DNA from 3 places in the Pantoea sp. ABR1s genome. Region 1 is predicted to be linked to each of the others. Evidence: predicted binding sites of a transcription regulator. Region 1 holds the regulator's gene; each other region holds the start of a gene.
The links. Region 1 encodes LexA, which represses DNA repair genes until DNA is damaged. Its sites were predicted from a motif close to TNCTGTATGTACATACAGNA; they were not measured.

Region 1 (7,291 bases):
TCTTTCTCTTTCGCCGCGCCGCGCAGTTCTTTAGCGTAAGTGCCCACTTCCATCACGTGCTCATAGCCGATGTAAATCGGCACCAGCGTGATGGGGCGATTTCCGCCGCGCAGCATCGCCTGCAGCGTCATGGCTAAGGTGCCGGTTTTAGGGTCCAGCAGGCGACCGGTTCGTGAACGGCCTCCTTCGACAAAGTACTCAACCGAATAGCCGCGGGTGAATAGCTCGCCGAGATATTCGCGGAATACCGTGGCGTAGAGCTTGTTGCCTTTAAAGGTACGACGAATAAAGAAAGCGCCCAGGCGACGGAAAATCGGGCCGGCTGGCCAGAAGTTGAGATTGATACCGGCTGCGATGTGCGGCGGCACCAGACCCTGATGATAGAGCACATAGGAGAGCAGCAGATAATCCATGTGGCTGCGATGGCACGGCACATAGACAATCTCGTGGCCATCCTGCGCCAGCTGGCGAACTTTTTCTCCGCCATTGACGTTGATGCCCTGATAGAGCCGACTCCAGAGCCAGCCCATCACGCGGTCAGTTACGCGGATGGCTTCATAGGAGAAGTTTGCCGCAATCTCCTCCATCATCTCGACGGCATTCTGCTGCGCTTTCTCATGGGAGATTTTTTTGCTGCGAGCTTCATCTTCTACTGCTTTTTCAATCGCTTTGGATTGCAGCAGACGAGTAAACAGATCCTGACGCGCCGGCAAGCGCGGGCCAATCGCCGCCAGCCGCTGGCGGGCAAAATGAATGCGCGCCACGCGAGCCAGCTTCTGGGCGATCGACTGATCCGTACCGTGTTCAGTTGCCATGCGGCGCAGCGACACCGTCGGCGAGAAGCGGACAAAACTGTCGCGCCCGTGCCAGATCACCGCAAAGAACTTCTGCACCCCGTTCAGCACCCGCAGGTGTGGCGTTGCTTCGCCCTGGACTTCACGTCCTGGTGCGCGGCCAAACATCACCGTGACCGGCAGCATCTGAATATCCAGCTTAGGGTTATTGCGATGCAGGTCCAGGTAATCGTGAAAGATTTTCACGGATTCAACGCTGGGCACAAAATAGGGGAAGACGCGTGGGCCATTGTGGATAAAGACGTGGCGCGGCAGCAGAGAACCATCAATCTCCAGCGGAGTGAGCGGGTCGGGCAGATGATGCCGCAGACACTGTGCGCGTAAAGTCAGTAAGTCGGCCTTCGAATCGTAAGGCAAAACATACATAATAGGTCGGGTCGGATCCAGACCATGTTCAGACACGGGATCGGCCGGAATGGCCTTACTTTTTACCAAAAACGACAGTGGTAAATTAAGCAGTTTGTAATAGAGTTTACGCCAACCTGACATAGACAACATGAAGCCTCTTGTTAGCAAAGCGCCGCAAGCATACCAGAAAGCGCAGCGAAGATCTGTGGTGGTGCCAATTGCACGCAGCCCAGACATTGACGTCAATCCGATGAAAGGGTTCCCACATCATGGCAAATAATGCCACCGGACTTATCAGAATAGTAAAAGCTGCAGGTTACTCATGGCAGGGACTGCGTGCCGCCTGGCAACATGAAGCGGCGTTTCGGCAGGAAGCGCTGGCTGCGCTGGCCGCTATTGTTATCGCGTGCTGGCTGGATGTCGATGTGGTCTCCCGCATCCTCATGATTGGGGCGGTGGTGCTGGTGGTCATTGTTGAAATCCTCAATAGCGCCATTGAAGCAGTGGTCGACCGCATCGGTCAGGAGCATCATCCGCTGGCGGGTCGGGCAAAAGACATGGGCTCGGCGGCGGTGCTGATCAGCATCTTACTGGCACTCTTCGTCTGGATCGCGCTGCTCTGGACACATTTGCGATAAGCCTTCCATAACGCGTCTGAGGGCGCGTTTTCCCTGACAATCGGTTTCCATTTCACCAATACCTGTATATACTCACAGCGACTGTATAAACAACCAGGGGGCGGGATGAAAGCATTAACCAGCAGGCAGCAGCAGGTCTATGACCTGATTCGCGACCATATTTCTTCAACGGGCATGCCGCCTACGCGTGCCGAGATCGCCGCGCAGCTGGGCTTCCGTTCGCCGAACGCGGCAGAAGAGCATCTGAAAGCGCTGGCGCGCAAAGGCGTCATCGAGATCGTTTCCGGTGCATCGCGCGGCATTCGACTGTTAATGGAAGAAGAAGCCTCAGAAGGGCTACCGCTGATTGGCCGGGTTGCTGCCGGTGAGCCGATCATGGCGCAGGAACATATCGAAACCCACTACAAGGTCGATCCGGGCCTGTTTAAGCCGTCTGCTGACTTCCTGCTGCGCGTCAGCGGAATGTCGATGAAAGATATCGGGATTATGGATGGCGACCTGCTCGCGGTGCATAAAACCCAGGATGTGCGTAACGGCCAGGTTGTGGTTGCCCGCATTGATGATGAAGTCACCGTTAAGCGCTGGAAAAAGCAGGGTGCTATCGTGCATCTGCTGCCGGAAAACAGCGATTTTGACCCGATTGTTGTCGATACCCGTGCGCAGTCACTGACCATAGAAGGTCTGGCTGTTGGCGTGGTGCGCAACGGCGAGTGGCTCTGATTCTTCTGCCAGCGTGCATTCGCCTTCTCTGATGCTATTCTGTCTGCCCTAATTTTGTCGCTGCCTCTTTTGCGCAGCGACACTGAGCACGGAACGGCGAATGCGCTTTATTACGGCAACCGATAAAAATCTCTGGCGGCTTGCGCTGCCGATGATCCTTTCAAATATCACCGTTCCCTTACTGGGAGTGGTCGATACTGCAGTAATTGGTCATCTCGACAGCCCTGTCTATCTTGGCGGGGTTGCGGTCGGGACTACAGTGACCAGCTTCCTCTTTATGCTGCTGCTTTTCCTTCGAATGAGTACCACTGGCCTTACGGCGCAGGCATTTGGCGCTGGCGATAAAATGGCGCTGGCACGCGCGCTGACTCAGCCGCTGATCATTGCGCTGCTGGCGGGCGTACTGTTCATCGCTTTGCGTTATCCGATTATTCAGCTGTCGACCCATCTGGTTGGCGGCAATCCCGATGTACTCGAACAGGCGGCACTGTTTATTCAGATTCGCTGGCTCAGTGCGCCTGCCACGCTGGCAAACCTGGTCATTCTGGGCTGGCTGCTGGGCGTGCAGTATGCACGCGCGCCGGTGATCCTGCTGGTGGTGGGCAACCTGGTTAACATCGTGCTCGATCTCTGGCTGGTGATGGGGCTGCACTGGGGTGTCGCGGGGGCGGCAACCGCCACGGCGCTGGCGGAATACATTACGCTGGTTGTCGGCAGCATCATGGTCTGGCGGGTGTTAAAACTGCGCGGAATTACGCTTAGCCTGCTGAAGCAGAGCTGGCGCGGTGACAGCGGCCGGCTGCTGCGACTGAACCGGGATATCATGCTGCGCTCTCTGATGCTGCAACTCTGTTTTGCCTCGCTGACCGTACTGGGCGCCCGGCTGGGTCCGGATGTGGTGGCGGTTAACGCAGTATTACTGATGTTTATTACTTTTACTGCCTACGCGCTGGATGGCTTTGCCTATGCGGTTGAAGCTTTTGCGGGTGAGGCGCATGGTGCAAAAGATGGCAGCAAACTCCTGCGCGTCTGGCACTCTGCCTGTCGGCAGGCGGTAGTGGTGGCGCTGTTCTTCTCGCTGATCTATGCCATTTTTGGCCCGCAGATCGTTACTCTGCTGACCTCTCTTCAGTCACTTCAGCAGACAGCGGACCGCTATCTGGTCTGGCAGATGATAATGCCGCTGATCGGCGTCTGGTGTTATCTGCTGGATGGCATGTTCATCGGAGCGACGCGCGGGCGTGAGATGCGTAACAGCATGGTAGTTGCCGCAGCAGGCTATTTTCTGACGCTGCTTAGCGTACCGGTGCTGGGTAACCATGGTCTTTGGCTGGCAGTCACGGTTTTCCTGGCGCTGCGCGGCCTGTCGCTGTGGCTCATCTGGCGTAAGCACTGGCGTCAGAACAGCTGGTTCGATGCCTGAGTCAGCCGTGGCTGCACGCAAGCCGATACGGATTATTCTGTATTATTCCACGGTTAATAAATTGGCTACTACAATTAACTCTATGCAGCGCAGTTAACCAGCGCTTTGTATCGTTATTTTGTTAAGTAGCAAGATAATCATTAAAACCCGAGGATTGGAGGTCTGCCATGAATAAAGACGAAGCAAGCGGCAACTGGAAGCAGTTCAAAGGCAAAATGAAAGAGAAATGGGGCAAGCTGACCGACGATGATATGCAGGTTATCGAAGGTAAACGCGATCAGCTGGTCGGCAAAATCCAGGAGCGTTACGGCTCTACCAAAGATGAAGCCGAGCGCGAAGTAACCGCCTGGGAAGGTCAGAACAAAGATCACCGCTGGTAATCAGACAATAGCTTGATAATCAGCTGAATGCGTTCCGGTGGGCCCTCACCGGAACCGCACAAGGATGTGCCGATTACCCGCGTTTCCCCCGCTTTTTACCCTCATCCTGATGGTCATGCTCGCAGCTTTCATGGTGCGTACAGGCTTCAACCGCAGCACAATTTTCACATAAACCATGCGCTTCAATCACGCTGTGGCGTAATGCAAACTGCGCTTCACCTGCCAGACCAGCAATAATCTTCTCTACGCCCTGCGCCTGCTTCTCTGTAACGGCGGCACAGCGGTCACAGACCAGCATCACCGATGTATGTGCTGGTGCCTCAAAATGGTGACACATGACGTAGCTGTTGTTGGATTCCACCCGATGAATGAAACCCTGCTCCAGCAGGAAATCGAGCGCCCGGTAAACCGTGGGTGGCTTGGCCTGTGGCTCGCTGACCCGGAGTTGATCCAGCAGATCGTAGGCGCTGATCGAGCCAGGCTGCTCGGCCATCAGGCGCAACACTTCAGCACGCTGCGAAGTCAGACGCACACCGCGCTGCAGGCACATCTTTTCGGCCTGAATCAAAATTTGCTGCGACGTCATGTTTGTCATGAAAATTCTCCGCTGGATAAGTGATGTTATTTTATCACACATAGTTTCGCGGCGCTGAGGTTGGTTTTCGTCTGAAAAAACAGCATCATTTGCCTGATAAAGCAGCACATTCAGAATTTAAGCCGTCTTCTATCTCAAATCTGACGACAAATCAGATCCATTCTGAATCCACCTGAAGCGGAATTTGTTGGCATTTTGCTTTGCATCTCACTGAGTTAAGAAGTAATGTTCAGAAAGACTTAAGAAAAGTCTGGCATTATTTGAAATATCCCAATGCAGTTTGAACAATTACAACGGTTTTTTGATTGGAAAACGTCCAATCCTTTGAATTAAGACACTGTTTCCTTTGAATTCACAGCAATAACGCGTTAGCCAGGGTTCACAATAGGGCTAACAAACTATTCAGTCATTGAATGTTTCAATGACAATTTCTCAGGTGATGGCAGGCAAATGGTGAAAAAATCCGCTCAACGTTCAGCGCTAATCTACACAGCTGTAACGACCGCGCTTTTCCTTTCTTCTTCCGCCATGGCGGCAGGGACCTGGTATGATGCACGTAATGACGCCATGGGCGGCACCGGCGTAGCATCTTCTCTTTATGGCTCCGCAGTGCTGGCGAACCCGGCATTAATGACGCGCGCCAAACCCGACGATAGCGTCAGCATTATTTTCCCTTCAGCCGGTATTCAGGTCACCGACAAAGATAAGCTGATCGATAAAGTCGATGATATTACGGACACCGTTGATCGCTATCGCACGGTGCTGGGTAACCTCACACCAGCGGATTTCTTCCGTGCTAACTCTGAATTGCGCGCGGCCTCAGGTGATGTGGCAAATAAGCTAAGCGATTTGCGCGGTAACAAAGCAGACGGTTCTGCCGGCGCGGCTGTTGCCGTTACCATCCCTAACGAAACTCTGCCTTTCGCCTTTATCACCAAAGCCTACGGGACAGCGCACGTCCGCGCTAACGTGGTACAGAGTGATATTGACTACCTGCGCAGTATAGAAAACGGGGCGTTTCCTCGTCCTGGCGATCAAAATAACCTGCGCTCCAGCGCGAATGGCTTAGCGGCGCTGGTCACCGATTATGGTGTTGCGGTGGCGCATGAGTTCACCATAGCTGGTCAGCCAGTATCGGTAGGCGTCACACCGAAAGTGCAGAAAACCTGGCTCTATAACTACACCGCCAGCATTTACAACTACGACAAAAGTGACATCAATAACAGCCAGTATCGCAGCACCGACACCGGCTTTAACGTTGATGCCGGTCTGGCGACCACCTTTGCTGAAAACTGGACGCTGGGTGTAACCGGACAGAACCTGGTTTCACGCGATCTGCAGACCAAAGAGGTCAATGGTTTCCGCGACACCTACCAGATTCGCCCGCTGGTCACCACCGGTCTGGCCTGGGATAAAGGTCCGTTTACCGTGACGGGCGATGTGGATCTGACTGAAACCAAACGCTTCAAAACTCAGGATAACAGCCAGTATGCGGCAGTGGGCGCGGAATACCGCGTACTTGACTGGCTGCAGCTGCGTGCAGGTTATCGTGCGGACATGCGTTCTAACGACGAAAATGTCGCTACGGCCGGTTTTGGTCTGTCACCGTTTAACAAAGCCGTCCATCTGGATTTGGCGGGCTCTGTAGGTGCTAACAACACCTGGGGCGCGATGATGCAGCTGGGCTTTAACTTCTAAGCGCGTTATTCAGACTGTTCGGGGGCGGGCGATGCACTATCGCCCGCCCTTGTGTTATCCTTGCACAGAATTCCATCACCCCTTAATTACCGGATTGTCTGCGCTTCATGCCTAATTTCTCTTCGCAACGTTTCTCTATCGCCCCTATGCTCGACTGGACCGATCGTCACTGTCGCTATTTTCATCGCCAGTTGACCGGTGACACGCTGCTCTACACCGAAATGGTGACTACGGGCGCAATCATTCATGGCAAAGGGGATTACCTGGCTTACAGTGAGGCTGAGCATCCGGTCGCGTTGCAGCTTGGCGGTAGCGATCCGGCGGCACTGGCGCAGTGCGCGAAGCTGGCAGAGCAGCGCGGCTACGATGAAGTGAATCTTAATGTCGGCTGTCCCTCTGATCGGGTGCAGAATGGCCGTTTCGGCGCCTGCCTGATGGCCGAGGCGAATCTGGTCGCAGATGCCGTTAAAGCGATGCGCGACGTGGTTTCAATTCCGGTCACGGTGAAAACCCGCATTGGTATCGATGAGCTGGACAGCTATGAATTCCTGACCGATTTTATCGGCGCGGTGGCGGGACGCGGTGAGTGTGAGACATTTATCATTCATGCGCGTAAAGCCTGGCTCTCCGGCCTC
Region 2 (7,291 bases), 590 kb from region 1:
TGAACCTCAGCGTCAGCGCAGACGACAGCTTTTCGCGCTGGAGCCTGTTTGGTCATCGCCAGGCGTGGCGCTGGGCGGAGCAGGTTATCCAGCAATTGCAGGTGCGCACCACCGGTCCGGCACAGACGCTGCGCCGTCTCTCCGGCGGCAATCAGCAGAAAGTGGCGATAGGCAAATGGCTGCGCAACAACGCCGACGTGCTGATTTTCGATGAGCCGACGAAAGGCGTCGATATCAAAGCCAAAACCGAACTCTTCACCCTGATCGATAACCTGGCGCGCGAGGGGAAAGGCATCATTTACGCGTCGGGAGAGTTTTCTGAACTGGTCGGTTTATGCGACCGGATTTGCGTGCTCTGGGATGGACGCATTGTGGCCGAGCTGGCTGCACGCGACGTCACCGAAGAGACGCTTTTGCTCTATTCCACCGGAGGAACCCCTGCGTGAGCAGCAAAGAAACCAGCCTGAATCTGACAGCCTCGCCGTGGCGTCACCAGTTGTTCGACTTTCTCTATAAATGGGGCATGTTGCTCACGGTGGTGATCCTGATCGCCGCTTTTGGTCTCGCCTCCGACAGCTTCCTTGAACCCAACAACATCATCAATATTCTGCGCTCAATTGCCATTGTCACGGTGATTGCGATCGGCGTCTCGATCTCGCTGACCGTTGGCGGCTTTGATCTGTCGGTCGGATCGACCGCCTCGCTGGCCAATGCACTGGTGATTTCACTGTTTGTCTGGTACGGCTTCGGCACTACTACCGCCATCCTGCTCACCCTGGCGCTCTGCACCCTGGTCGGGCTGTTTAACGCCTTTCTGATTGTGATCCTGCGCATCCCCGACATGCTGGCAACGCTGGCGACACTGTTTGTGATTCAGGGGGTGGCGATGACCTACAGCTTTGGCGGATCGATCACCGAGAACATGGTGCTGCCGAGCGGTGATATGGCGGAAGGCACCATTCCGGCGGCGTTTGGCCTGCTCGGCCAGGTGCCCACCATCGTCATCATCATGCTGGTCGTCACCGTCGCCGCGCAGCTGGCGCTCTCACTGACTAAACATGGTCGCCGGATGTATGCGCTGGGCGGCAATCCGGAAGCGGCGCGCCTCTCCGGCATCCGCACCACCCGCTATCGGGTGCTGGCTTATGTGATCGCCTCACTGCTGGCCGGTCTGGGCGGCATTCTGCTCGCCTCGCGTATCGGCTCCTCGCAGGTGAACGCCGGTAGCGGCTACCTGATGGACGCGGTCGCGGCGGCGTGGATTGGCTTCTCACTGGCGGGCTCCGGCAAGCCGAATGCGCTGGGCACGCTGGTCGGTGCGGTGATCCTCGGCGTGCTGCAGAACGGTCTGGTGATGCTCTCTGTTCCCTACTACGCCATGGACATTATTAAAGGGCTGGTGCTGGCTTTAGCACTGGCGATCACCTATATCCAGCGCCGCTGAGGCGCGTTTACCGGAGTTGATAACAATGCAAAAAATAACACTCTCGCTGCTGGCCCTGAGCCTGCTGAACGCCAGCGCCGCCTTCGCGGATACGGTCACGCCGGTGCCTGCGGCTATCGCCAGTCATGATGGCCCGATCCGCATTGCGGTGATCCGCAATCTCGGCTCCGATGACAACACCACCCAGTTTGTTGCCGGTGCCATTCAGCAGGGTCGCCAGCTTGGCTTCAAGGTCAGCACCTTTCTCAGCAACGGCGACGATGCGCGCTTCCAGGATTTCGTGAATCAGGCGATCAGCCAGAAATATGACGGCATCGTGCTGTCGCACGGTAAAGCGCCCTACGCCAGCGGACTGGTGAAGCGCATTGCCGATGCAGGCATTAAGCTGTCGGTGTTTGATACGCCGGTGGATAGCCCGATCCCGGGCGTCACCGTCACCGCGCAGGATGACGCTTCACTGGCGCAGTTGTCGCTGGGCCAGCTCATCCATGATTTCAACGGCAAGGCGAACATCGTCAAGCTATGGGTTGCCGGTTTCCCGCCGATGGAACGCCGTCAGGTGGTGTATGAAAAACTGCTGAAAGAGAATCCGGGCATTCATCAGCTTGAGTCGATTGGTGCGGTTTCAACTGACGTTCAGGGCGACACCGCCAATAAAATTGGCGCGATTCTGGCGAAATACCCGAAAGGCAAAATCGACGCCATCTGGGGTGCCTGGGACGCCTTCAGCCAGGGCGCTTACAAAGCGCTGCAGGAGAATGGCCGTACCGAGATCAAACTCTACAGCATTGATGTTTCGAACCAGGATTTGCAGCTGATGCGCGAGAAAAACAGCCCGTGGGTGCAGACGGTAGCGGTGGATCCTAAAACTATTGGCGCGGTGAATATGCGTCTGGTGGCGAAGAAAATTGCCGGTGAAGAGACGCCAGCGACTTATCAGTTTAAAGCGGCATCGATCTCTCAGCAGCAGCTTAACAGCCAGCCTGGCGCGGTGAACGTCGCGTCACTGAACAAGATCATTCCGGGCTGGGGCAGCAATGAGGATTTCGTTGCCCCGTGGTTTGCGACCCTGGCGGCGAAATATAAGAAGTAATCGGATGTCAGCCTTGCCGGTCGGTGAGGCTGACGGTTACAGACCCAGCAGCAGCTGACGCTCCAGCTGGGGATCCACCATAGTCACATGTAATCCCACCAGCCGCACGCCGCGCCCGGCACGACGCTCATCCCAGGTTTTACGGGCGATGGCAATCATGTCCTCTTTGTTCAGCACCGGCCAGATATGCTCCTGGGTCGTCTGCTGAAAATCACTGAACTTCAGTTTGACGCCCTGACGCGCCACCTGCTTGTCAGGTCGGATCTGCGTCAGCCGGCGTTCCAGTTCGGCGTAGAGAAAATCAATAATTTCCAGGCAGGCATCCCAGTCGCTGATATCTTCCGCCAGCGTCCGTTCAACCCCCAGCGATTTACGCTCGCGCTCAACGATCACGCTACGGTCATCAATGCCATTGCTGCGCTCCCACAGCACCCGGCCAAACTTGCCAAAGCGCTTTAACAGCAGCGCTAAGTCTGCCTTCTGCACGTCGCCACAGGTTACCAGCCCCATCTCTTCCAGCTTTTTGGCCGAGACCTTGCCGACGCCAGGGATCTTCGCCAGCGGCAGGGTCAGCAGAAAACCGGACATCTCCGGCGGGGTAATCACGAACTGGCCGTCCGGCTTATTGAGGTCAGAGGCGATCTTCGCCAGAAATTTAATCGGGGCGATGCCCGCTGAGGCGGTAAGCCCGGTTTCACGGTAGATGGTGGCACGGATCGCCTGCGCCATCAGCGTGGCAGAGCCGTGACAGTGGGGGCTGTCGGTGACATCCAGGTAAGCTTCATCAAGGGAGAGCGGTTCAATCAGCGGCGTATAGCGGGTAAAGATGTCGCGGATCTGCGCGGAGGCTTCTTTATAGGCGTCGAAGCGTCCTGGCAGCAGACGCAGATGCGGGCATAACTTGAGGGCCATGCCGGTTGGCATCGCGCTGCGCACGCCAAATTTGCGCGCCGGATAGTTGGCGGTGCTGATCACGCCGCGACGCTCGCGGCTGCCACCAATGGCGATCGGGATGTCGCGCAGCTGGGGATTATCACGCATCTCCACCGCGGCATAGAAGCAGTCCATATCGACATGAATGATTTTACGCATACCCCCTCCGGCACTGGATAAGTATACAGTTGGCAGGGGTAACTGCAATATTTGTCGCGCTGACGATTAAAGTTTACAAATTTCTGGCCGAATATCTTTCAGTAAATCGCGAATTTGGCTGACGCCGTCTTGCTAAAAAAACAGACAATGTTTAATGTTGCGCTGCGGTAGCGGACAGTTCCGATAATGCAAACAGAGACGCACATTTTGCGTCATGTTCTCTTCACCTCAAGGTACACACAGCATGGGCAAAATCGCACTCCTGTTTGCGATGATTTTACTGCCAGCCCTCAGCATGGCAATGACACCCGAACCCGTCTCAACGGCACCGGTCAGCAAAGAATTAAAGAAGCAGTTACTTGGCACCCCGGTCTATATCCAGATCTTCAAGGAAGAACGCACGCTCGAACTCTACGGCAAAATCGGTAACGAATACCGCCTGCTGGACACCTACCGCATCTGTAACTTTTCTGGCGGCCTCGGCCCGAAACGCCGTGAAGGCGATTTCAAAAGCCCGGAAGGTTTTTACAACGTGAAGCTGAATCAGCTGAAGCCGGATAGCCGGTTTTATCGCGCGATCAACATCGGCTTTCCGAATCAGTACGATCGTAATCAGGGCTACAGCGGCAATTACCTGATGATTCATGGCGACTGTAAGTCGATTGGCTGCTATGCCATGACTAACGCCTATATGGATGAGATTTTTACCTATGTGAATGCCGCGCTGCGTAACGGCCAGCAGGATATCAGCATCAGCATCTATCCATTCCGCATGACCGACAGCAATATGCAGCGTCACCGCTACTCCACCTATGCCAGTTTCTGGCAGCAGCTGCAGCCGGGATACGCTTACTTTGCTAAATATCATCAGCCGCCGATGGTTAATGTCGCCAGCGGTAAATATGTGATGAACAGCAGCCCGGCACCGGTTTTAGCCAGTCCCGAAGCGGCTTCACGTTCATTCCTGGCGCTCTCCAAGGCAGAATAACGCCCATTCACCTGGCACGATCCGCTGCCAGGTTTCATTGGCCGTCAGTGGCTGCGTAGCAATCACCGTCACCACGTCATGCGGCGTGGTGTGCTGCTGAAAATCGACCTCCACATCCTGATCCAGTAACTGCGCCCGGCCAAAGGGTGCGCGACGGGTGATCCAGTAAAGATTGGTGGAGCAAAAGGCCATCAGATAACGGCCGTCTGACAGCAGCATGTTAAACACGCCCTTCTGCCGCAACGTGCCGGCAAGCTCCCCGATAAAACGGAATACCGCAGGCCAGTTGCCTGGCGTACGTGGATAGCGCGTCGCCAGCTGATGCAGGATCCAGCAGAACGCCTTCTCGCTGTCCGTTTCGCCCACCGGCCGGAATGTGCCGGTCTCCAGCTGCCGATAGCCCCTGAGCTGCCCGTTGTGCGCATAGGTCCAGTTACGGCCCCACAACTCACGGGTAAACGGGTGGGTATTTTCCAGCGACACCTGCCCGCGATTCGCCTGGCGGATGTGCGCCACCACCGAATGCGATTTGATCGGATACTCCTGCACCAGACGCGCAATCGGCGAGTTAAAGCTCGGCAGCGGATCTTTAAACGTACGACAACCTTTATCTTCGTAGAAGGTAATGCCCCAGCCATCTTTGTGAGGCCCGGTTCCACCGCCACGCTGAACCAGACCGGTAAAGCTGAAACAGATATCCGTGGGAACATTGGCGCTCATCCCGAGCAATTCGCACATAGCCACCGCCTTAGAGTAAGCGGCCTCCCGTCAGGCGGGAGGCCAGCGCAGTTACTTCACCATCTCTTTTTCGATCAGCAGCATCAGGATGTGGATCACTTTAATGTGGATCTCCTGGATGCGATCGGCATAACCAAAGTGTGGCACCCGGATTTCAATGTCGGCACTGCCTGCCATCTTACCGCCATCTTTACCGGTCAGGGTGATCACTTTCATCCCCTGCGCACGGGCAGCTTCAATCGCTTTAATGATATTGGCAGAGTTACCGGAAGTTGAGAGGCCCAGCAGCACATCGCCCGGACGCCCTACCGCTTCCACATAGCGTGAAAAGACATAGTCATAACCAAAATCATTACTGACGCAGGAGAGATGGCTGACATCAGAGATGGCAATCGCCGGATAGCCAGGACGATTTTCGCGGTAGCGACCGGTCAGCTCTTCAGCGAAATGCATCGCATCGCAATGTGAACCGCCGTTACCGCAGGAAAGCACCTTGCCGCCCGCCTTAAAGCTGTCAGCCAGCAGCACCGCCGCACGCTGGATCGCATGGATATTGGCCTCGTCGCTGAGGAATTTATTCAGCGTATCAGCAGCTTCATTAAGCTCAGAGCGGATAATGTCCTGGTACATAGGGATGTCCTTTTTTAGGAGAGGTTAATCGCAGCAAGTTTAACGGAATGGCCGGTCAGCGCAAAGCGTCATGCCATGGCTGGCCAGGCAGTGGCGGCGATTATCACTGCAGCGGGTGATGCAAAAATGGACAGAAATCGGTTTTTGTGAGGCAGGTTGTAATTGCGATGTAAACAAATTGATAAATCAACCCAACTGCTCTAAACCTCTCTACATAACAGGTCAGACCTCTTACTACTTGGAGCGGTTCATTATGATGGTTGTCTCGATACTTGCCACGGTGGCGCTGATTGGCGCCCTGTTCTATCACCGCCTGTCGTTGCGGCTCAGCAGCGCGATTCTGCTGCTGTGGACTGCTGCGATGGCTTTTGCTCACCTCTGGACGCCATGGTTACTGTTGCCGCTGGCGATCATCCTGCTGCCGTTCAACCTGCCGTCACTGCGCCGCAGCCTGTTTTCAAAGCCGATGTTTCAGCGCTTCCAGCAGGTGATGCCGCCGATGTCACGCACCGAAAAAGAAGCGATCGATGCGGGCACCACCTGGTGGGAAGGCGATCTGTTTCAGGGCAAACCAGACTGGCAGAAGCTGCACAACTATCCGCAGCCGCGCCTGACTGCCGACGAGCAGGCTTTTCTCAATGGTCCGGTTGAAGAAGCATGCCGCATGGCCAACGATTTCCAGATCACCCATGAGCTGGCCGATATGCCGCCGGAACTGTGGGCTTATCTGAAAGAGCATCGTTTCTTCGCGATGATTATCAAAAAAGAGTATGGCGGACTCGATTTCTCCGCCTATGCGCAGGCCTGCGTGCTGCAAAAACTGTCGGGCGTCTCCGGGATTCTGGCGATTACCGTAGGCGTGCCTAACTCATTAGGTCCGGGCGAACTGCTGCAACACTACGGCACTGAAGAGCAGAAAAATCACTATTTACCCCGGCTGGCACGCGGCGATGAGATCCCCTGCTTTGCGCTGACCAGTCCGGAAGCGGGCTCAGATGCCGGAGCCATCCCCGATACCGGCGTGGTCTGCATGGGCGAGTGGCAGGGTCAGCAGGTGCTGGGCATGCGGCTGACCTGGAACAAGCGCTATATTACGCTGGCGCCGATCGCCACCGTGCTGGGGCTGGCATTTAAACTCTCCGACCCGGATCATCTGCTCAGCGATAACGAAAATCCTGGCATTACCTGTGCGCTGATCCCGACCAACACGCCCGGCGTGGAGATTGGTCATCGCCACTTCCCGCTTAACGTGCCGTTCCAGAACGGGCCGACACGCGGCAACAATATCTTTGTGCCGATTGACTAT
Region 3 (7,291 bases), 1.1 Mb from region 1:
AGGTTAAGACACTCAACCGCCATTGAGAAGAACATAGCGAAATAAATGTAACCTTTTGGTACGTGGACCGCAAAACTCTCCAGGATCAGGGTGAAACCGACCAGAATCAGGAAAGAGAGAGCCAGCATTTTCACTGACGGATGGCGGTCAACAAACTCACCGATCGCGCGCGCAGCGAACATCATCATCAGCACGGCAATAACCACCGCCGCCATCATAATGAACAGATGATCGGAGAGGCCGATGGCCGTGATCACCGAGTCGAGGCTGAAAATAATGTCGAGCATCATGATCTGTACAATCGCACCCAGGAAGGAATGGACGCGGGTGTTGTGTTCGCCTTCGCTGCCTTCGATCGTTTCATGGATCTCCATGCTCGATTTCCACAGCAGGAACAGTCCGCCAAACAGCAGAATCAGATCGCGCGCCGAGAACGCATGATCCATCAGCGTAAAGAGCGGGTTAGTCAGACGGGCAACCCACGCGATAGAAGCCAGCAGGCCAAGACGCATCAGCATCGCGCCCATCAGACCAATGCGACGTGCGCTGGCTTGCTGGTGTTTTGGCAGTTTAGCGACCACCAGCGACAGGAAAATGATGTTATCAATACCCAGCACCACCTCAAGGATGGTCAGGGTGCCCAGCGCCAGCCAGGCGTTGGGATCGGAAATCCACTCAAACATACCGACATTTAATCCTAAACGAAAAGTAAACGGCGATTATACGCATTCATTTCGCCGATCTCCCACAAAATTGCGACACATCAACGCGGGTGGCGACGTTCAGAGGAGAAAATGACGCGCCAGCAGGGGCCCGGTGAAGCTTTTCTTCAGGTAGAAACCGCGCGGCAGCGTCATGATTGGCTGGCCCTGATCGCCGATTCCTTCTGTCAGCGCTTTGCTATTGGCGGCTTTGGGCCGAATTTGCAGCCAGGCACCATGTCGCGCGGTAATCTGCTCTACGCGACCCAGCACAATCATATCCATCAGCTCTTCCCAGTCCTGCCGCAGCATCTCATCTTCTTCCGCATCGGGGCTCCATAACAGCGGCGCGCCGACACGGCGTTCCCGCAGCGGAATCTCACGTCCGCCTTCAACCGGGATCCACAATACCCGCGCCAGCTTGTGGCGCACATGGCTGGTGAGCCAGGTCACGCCGCTGTTGCCGGTCAGAGGTGCTACGCAGACAAAGGTGGTTTCCAGCGGTTTACCCTGCGCATCAATCGGGATGGTTTTCAGTTCGATACCCAGATGGGCAAAGTCCTGCTCCGCTTTGCTGCCTGCGCTGGCACCAAGATGCCACTCCAGCAGCATGCCGACCCAGCCCTTATCACGTTTGAGATCCGCAGGCATGGGCAGACCGGCGCGCGCGGCCAGGGTTTCCAGGGTCAAACCGGCTAAATCCTGCGCGCGTGCCAGTAGGCTGGCTTCATCTTCAGGTGGTCCTGGCTGGTAACTCATGGTGAACACTCGCAATGATTAAAATTTGTACAGCAGCAGGTGAGTCACGTTTCTCACATAAATAATCTGCGTCAGGGATCGATAATAACATGATAGATCGTGCTTTTTTTAGCGGATTGCACGCTCGCCGCCCCAGGTGCTTCAGGGTTATCCCAGCTTACCCGCAACAATGAACAGGATCTCCAGCCCGGTTATCCACAGAAAAATGGGATAACCACCGTCTGAGTGCGGTACTGGTTCCATTTACAGCCTTGACTTTTCACGATCTGGCCATAATTTCGCCGCTCTGGCCTAACCCTGAGCGATTATCTGTGGATAAAAAGCAGTGTGCTTATATTTTAAGCAATTGTCAGTTACCATGAAAATATTCACTGTTTATAAAAGATTTACCGGTAAGGTTTTCTATTTAATTTCATTAAAAATCAGATGGATGTGTTGCTGGCTCATTTTGGCTCTTCAGCGTGCACGGAAAAGGTTATTCAGATAACTCCCGCGTTCTGCACAAAGCTATCCACAGAAAAGGTGAATAAGATCGATCTTTTTCTCGGTCATTGTTTATAACTTTGCCATTTTCTGTGAGTTATCCCGGCGATGATGGCTTAACCCCCCATGAATCCAGTGGTTTACCGCCTGTAAGGAGTGTGAAACAATCAGCTCATTCAAATTTTGCTTTGAGGTAGTCCGGTGATCGATGATGATGGCTACCGCCCGAATGTTGGTATCGTAATCTGTAACCGGCAGGGACAAGTGTTATGGGCCAGGCGCTTTGGACAGCACTCCTGGCAATTTCCTCAGGGAGGCATCAATCCCGGTGAAACCGCAGAACAGGCGATGTATCGCGAACTGTTCGAAGAAGTCGGATTACACCGGAAAGATGTTCGAATACTTGCTTCTACCCGTAACTGGTTACGTTACAAGTTGCCAAAACGTTTGGTGCGTTGGGACACAAAGCCGGTATGTATCGGCCAGAAACAAAAGTGGTTTCTTCTGCAGTTAATGTGTAATGACGCGGATATCAATGTGCAGCACAGCAGCACGCCCGAGTTCGATGGCTGGCGCTGGGTCAGTTTCTGGTATCCGGTGCGTCAGGTTGTCTCCTTTAAGCGCGACGTTTATCGTCGGGTGATGAAGGAATTCGCTGGCGTGGTGATGTCTATGCAGGAGAGTGCGGGGCAGCGAAATAATCCTGCCCATCGACGTAAGAGAGGATAGGCCACGCCCTTTATGCTCACTCAGTTGCGCGAAATTGTAGAAAAAGTGGCGAGTGCGCCGCGTCTCAATGAAGCACTCGACATCCTGGTTAATGAGATCTGTCTGGCGATGGATACGGAAGTCTGTTCCGTTTACCTCGCCGACCACGATCGTCACTGCTACTACCTGATGGCGACGCGCGGACTTAAAAAACCGCGTGGCCGCACCGTGACCCTGGCGTTTGACGAGGGGATTGTCGGTTTAGTGGGCCGTCTGGCCGAACCGATTAACCTTGCTGACGCCCAGAGTCATCCCAGCTTTAAATATATCCCCGCAGTGAAAGAGGAGCGCTACCGCTCCTTCCTCGGCGTGCCGATTATCAGCCGTCGCCAGTTACTGGGCGTGCTGGTGGTGCAGCAGCGCGAGCACCGTCAGTTTGATGAAAGCGAAGAGTCGTTTCTGGTCACCCTTGCCACCCAGATGGCGGCATTGCTGTCGCAGTCGCAGATGGCTCAACTATTTGGTCAGTTCCGGCAGACGCGGGTGCGCGCAATTGCAGCTGCGCCTGGCGTGGCGGTAGCACCGGGCTGGGTAGATGAGACGCAGCCACTGCTCGATCAGGTTTCGGCTGCCTCAACGCTGGATGTTCATCGCGAACGTGAGCGTCTGTCGCTCGCCATGAGTGAAGCCACCAGTGAATTTCGTCGCTTCAGTAAACGCTTCAGCGCCAGCGCTCAGAAAGAGAGTGCGGCCATTTTCGACCTTTACTCTCACCTGTTAACCGATGCCCGACTGAAAAAAGATCTGTTCGATGAGATCGAACGCGGATCGGTCGCCGAATGGGCAGTGAAACAGGTGATCGAGAAGTTTGCTGAACAGTTTGCCAGCCTGACGGACACCTACCTGCGTGAACGCGCAGGCGATCTGCGGGTGCTGGGTCAGCGCCTGCTGTTTCACCTTGACGATACGCTGGTCGGCACCAATGCCTGGCCGGAACGCTTTGTGCTGGTGGCCGATGAGCTGACCGCCACCACCTTAGCTGAGCTGCCGCATGAGCGGCTGGCGGGCGTGGTGGTGCGTGACGGCGCAGCTAACTCCCATGCGGCGATTCTGACCCGCGCGATGGGGATCCCGACGGTCATGGGCGCTGACATCCAGCCTCATCAGCTCAACAAACGTTTGCTGATCGTCGATGGGTATCGCGGTGAGCTGTTGATCGATCCCGAGCCGGTGCTGGTGCAGGAGTACCAGCGTTTGATCAGCGAAGAGAATGCGCTGAGCAAAATGGCGGAAGGCGTGGTCGATCAGCCCGGTGAGCTGAAAAGTGGCGAGCGCGTGCAGGTGATGCTGAATGCCGGCTTAAGCCCGGAGCATGAGCAGACGCTGGGCAACTGGGTGGATGGCATCGGTCTCTACCGCACCGAAATCCCGTTTATGCTGCAGAACGGCTTCCCGTCGGAAGAGGAGCAGGTGGCGCAGTATCAGGGCATGTTACAGCTGTTTCACAACAAGCCTGTGACGCTGCGTACCCTGGATGTAGGAGCAGATAAACAGCTACCCTACATGCCTATCAGTGAAGAGAATCCCTGTCTGGGCTGGCGCGGCATCCGCCTGACGCTTGACCAGCCGGAAATTTTCCTGGTGCAGGTGCGCGCGATGCTGCGTGCCAACGCCGCATCCGGCAACCTCAGTATTCTGCTGCCGATGATCAGCCATATCGATGAGATCGACGAAGCGAAAAAGCTGATCGATCGCGCAGGACGCGAAGTCGAAGAGATGCTGGGCTATACGATCCCCGCGCCGCGCATCGGCATCATGATTGAAGTGCCGTCGATGCTGTTTATGATCCCGCATCTGGCGTCACGGGTCGATTTTATCTCGGTTGGCACCAACGATCTGACCCAGTATCTGCTGGCGGTGGATCGCAACAACACCCGCGTGGCCAATCTCTACGACTCGCTGCATCCGGCGATGCTGCGTGCACTGAATACGATTGCGCAGGAAGCCCGTCTGGCCAATCTGGAATTGTGCCTGTGTGGTGAAATGGCCGGCGATCCAATGTGCGTGGCGCTGCTGGTCGGGCTGGGGTATCACCATCTCAGCATGAACGGCAAAAACGTACCGCGGGTGAAATACCTGCTGCGCCATCTGGATCACGAAGAAGCACAGCAGCTCAGCGAGCAGGGGATGAATGCTCATACCGCCACCGAAGTTCGTCATCTGGTCTCGACCTTTATGGAGCGTCGCGGGCTGGGCGGTTTAATCCGCGGCGGTCGCTAAGCGCTACTTCAGGCTATTTTATTTGCCATTCTGGTCCCGGGCAGTGCTCACACAGGCTGCTTTAGCAACCTGAACGCCCGTCAGGGCGGCCCTGAAGGGGCGAGCACAGCGAGTAATCCTCACGTACTACGTGTACGCTCCGGTTGTTGCGCGCTGTCCGTGACCAGTCTGGCTGCAACAATGTACGCCTGACGAGTCAGACTCTGGGCGTTATCCGCGTTTACATTTGCGGGACAATTCACAAAACCGGCTGTGCTATGATGCGCAGCCTTAATTTATGTGCCTGACAACACCCCCTTTTCAGGGTTGAAAAATAGACGGTGAATGATGAATAACGGCTATATTGCATTTCCGCAGTTCGATCCGGTGATCTTCTCGATTGGACCGGTTTCGCTTCACTGGTACGGTCTGATGTATCTGGTGGGCTTTGTTTTCGCCATGTGGCTGGCTGTCCGCCGCGCCAATCAGCCGGGCAGCGGCTGGAAAAAAGAGGAAGTGGAGAACCTGCTTTATGCCGGTTTCCTGGGGGTCTTCCTGGGTGGACGCATCGGCTATGTGCTGTTCTACAACTTACCGCTGTTCCTGGAAAATCCACTCTATCTGTTCAAAGTCTGGGATGGCGGCATGTCGTTCCACGGTGGCCTCATCGGGGTGATTGTCGTCATGCTGGTCTTTGCCCGCCGCACCCGACGTAATTTCTTCCAGGTGGCTGATTTCATCGCGCCGCTGATCCCGTTCGGTCTGGGTGCCGGTCGTCTCGGCAACTTCATTAACGGTGAGCTCTGGGGCCGTGTCGATCCGGGCTTCCGCTATGCCATGCTGTTCCCTGGCTCCCGCAGCGAAGATGTCGCGCTGGCCGCCACCAATCCGCAATACCAGGCGCTGCTCAACACCTACGGCGTGCTGCCGCGTCATGCTTCGCAGCTCTATGAACTGGTGCTGGAAGGGATAGTGCTGTTTATCATCCTGAATCTGTTTATTCGTAAGCCACGCCCGATGGGCAGCGTCTCTGGCCTGTTCCTGATTGGCTATGGCGCCTTCCGTATTATCGTTGAGTTCTTCCGCCAGCCGGATGCCCAGCTTGGCCTGTTTGAAGGCGGAATCAGTATGGGACAGATCCTCTCTGTGCCGATGATTATTGCCGGTATTATTATGATGATCTGGGCGTATCGTCGTCGCCCGCAGCCACAATTTCGCGAGGAAAAATGAAACAGTATCTGGATTTAATGCAACATGTGCTGCACGAAGGCACGCCAAAAGCTGACCGTACCGGCACCGGTACGCTTTCAATTTTTGGTCACCAGATGCGTTTCAATCTGCAGGATGGTTTTCCGCTGGTCACCACCAAGAAATGTCATATCCGCTCGATTATTCATGAGCTGCTGTGGTTTCTGAAAGGTGATACCAACATCGGTTATCTCAAAGATAACAACGTCTCCATCTGGGATGAGTGGGCGGATGAGAATGGCGATCTCGGCCCGGTGTATGGCAAACAGTGGCGCAGCTGGGGAACGGCCAGCGGCCAGGAGATTGACCAGCTAAGCCAGGTGATGGAGCAGCTGAAGCGCGATCCCGACTCACGCCGGATTATCGTTTCTGCCTGGAACGTCGGCGAGCTGAGCGAGATGGCGCTGGCTCCTTGCCACGCGTTCTTCCAGTTCTACGTGGCGGACGGCAAACTCTCCTGCCAGCTCTATCAGCGCTCGTGCGACATCTTCCTGGGCCTGCCGTTTAACATCGCCAGCTATGCGTTGCTGGTACATATGGTGGCGCAGCAGTGCGATCTGCAGGTGGGCGACTTTGTCTGGACCGGCGGTGATACCCACCTCTACAGTAACCATCTGGAGCAGGCGCGCCTGCAGCTGACCCGCGAACCGCGTCCGCTGCCATCACTTGTTATCAAACGCAAACCGGCGTCGCTGTTTGACTATCAGTTCGAAGATTTTGAGATTGAAGGCTACGATCCGCATCCCGCGATCAAAGCCCCTGTCGCCATCTGATTCGCGATAAAAGATAACGCCCTGGCACTTCGCCGGGGCTTTTTTTTTGCCCGCAAACCGGTAAATCTGCGGCAACGCTCGCACGCTTCTGCCAATTCATGCTATTGGGGAAGATTCTCTGCGACGTGCTTTCCAGCCTGCCAAACCGCACCTTGTTTCATCTGTTCATCACCCGCACTCTGACACCATGAAAACAGCACACTTACGCGGCTTTACCCTGCCGGAACTGCTGCTGGTGATGGTGATTGCCGGCATGCTGAGCGTTGCCGCGCTGCATGGCTGGCAGCGCTGGCAACAGCGGCAGCAACTGCGCGACAGCGCTCAGCAACTGCAGGGATTCCTGCTTGGGCTGCGTGCCCA

Region 2: a site for LexA is predicted at 3,641-3,660, ahead of dinB (DNA polymerase IV). Genes of this name have one in related genera too.
Region 3: a site for LexA is predicted at 1,692-1,711, ahead of mutH (DNA mismatch repair endonuclease MutH). Genes of this name have one in related genera too.

Annotation. Positions count from the first base shown of each region.
Region 1 covers NZ_CM173823.1:3,810,339-3,817,629, reverse strand. Annotated here, with positions in the region: gene plsB (glycerol-3-phosphate 1-O-acyltransferase PlsB) at 1-1,343, opposite strand, end outside; gene ACXKZD_RS17990 (diacylglycerol kinase) at 1,472-1,840, shown strand; gene lexA (transcriptional repressor LexA) at 1,946-2,560, shown strand; gene dinF (MATE family efflux transporter DinF) at 2,661-3,983, shown strand; gene ACXKZD_RS17975 (CsbD family protein) at 4,151-4,363, shown strand; gene zur (zinc uptake transcriptional repressor Zur) at 4,437-4,958, opposite strand; gene ACXKZD_RS17965 (conjugal transfer protein TraF) at 5,409-6,656, shown strand; gene dusA (tRNA dihydrouridine(20/20a) synthase DusA) at 6,764-7,291, shown strand, end outside.
Region 2 covers NZ_CM173823.1:3,220,105-3,227,395, forward strand. Annotated here, with positions in the region: gene ACXKZD_RS15270 (sugar ABC transporter ATP-binding protein) at 1-446, shown strand, start outside; gene ACXKZD_RS15275 (ABC transporter permease) at 443-1,444, shown strand; gene ACXKZD_RS15280 (sugar ABC transporter substrate-binding protein) at 1,470-2,537, shown strand; gene dinB (DNA polymerase IV) at 2,574-3,629, opposite strand; gene dpaA (peptidoglycan meso-diaminopimelic acid protein amidase) at 3,874-4,617, shown strand; gene ACXKZD_RS15295 (class II glutamine amidotransferase) at 4,588-5,355, opposite strand; gene lpcA (D-sedoheptulose 7-phosphate isomerase) at 5,407-5,985, opposite strand; gene fadE (acyl-CoA dehydrogenase FadE) at 6,239-7,291, shown strand, end outside.
Region 3 covers NZ_CM173823.1:812,581-819,871, forward strand. Annotated here, with positions in the region: gene ACXKZD_RS03885 (TerC family protein) at 1-683, opposite strand, end outside; gene mutH (DNA mismatch repair endonuclease MutH) at 783-1,460, opposite strand; gene rppH (RNA pyrophosphohydrolase) at 2,145-2,672, shown strand; gene ptsP (phosphoenolpyruvate--protein phosphotransferase) at 2,685-4,931, shown strand; gene lgt (prolipoprotein diacylglyceryl transferase) at 5,259-6,140, shown strand; gene thyA (thymidylate synthase) at 6,137-6,931, shown strand; gene ACXKZD_RS03915 (prepilin-type N-terminal cleavage/methylation domain-containing protein) at 7,119-7,291, shown strand, end outside.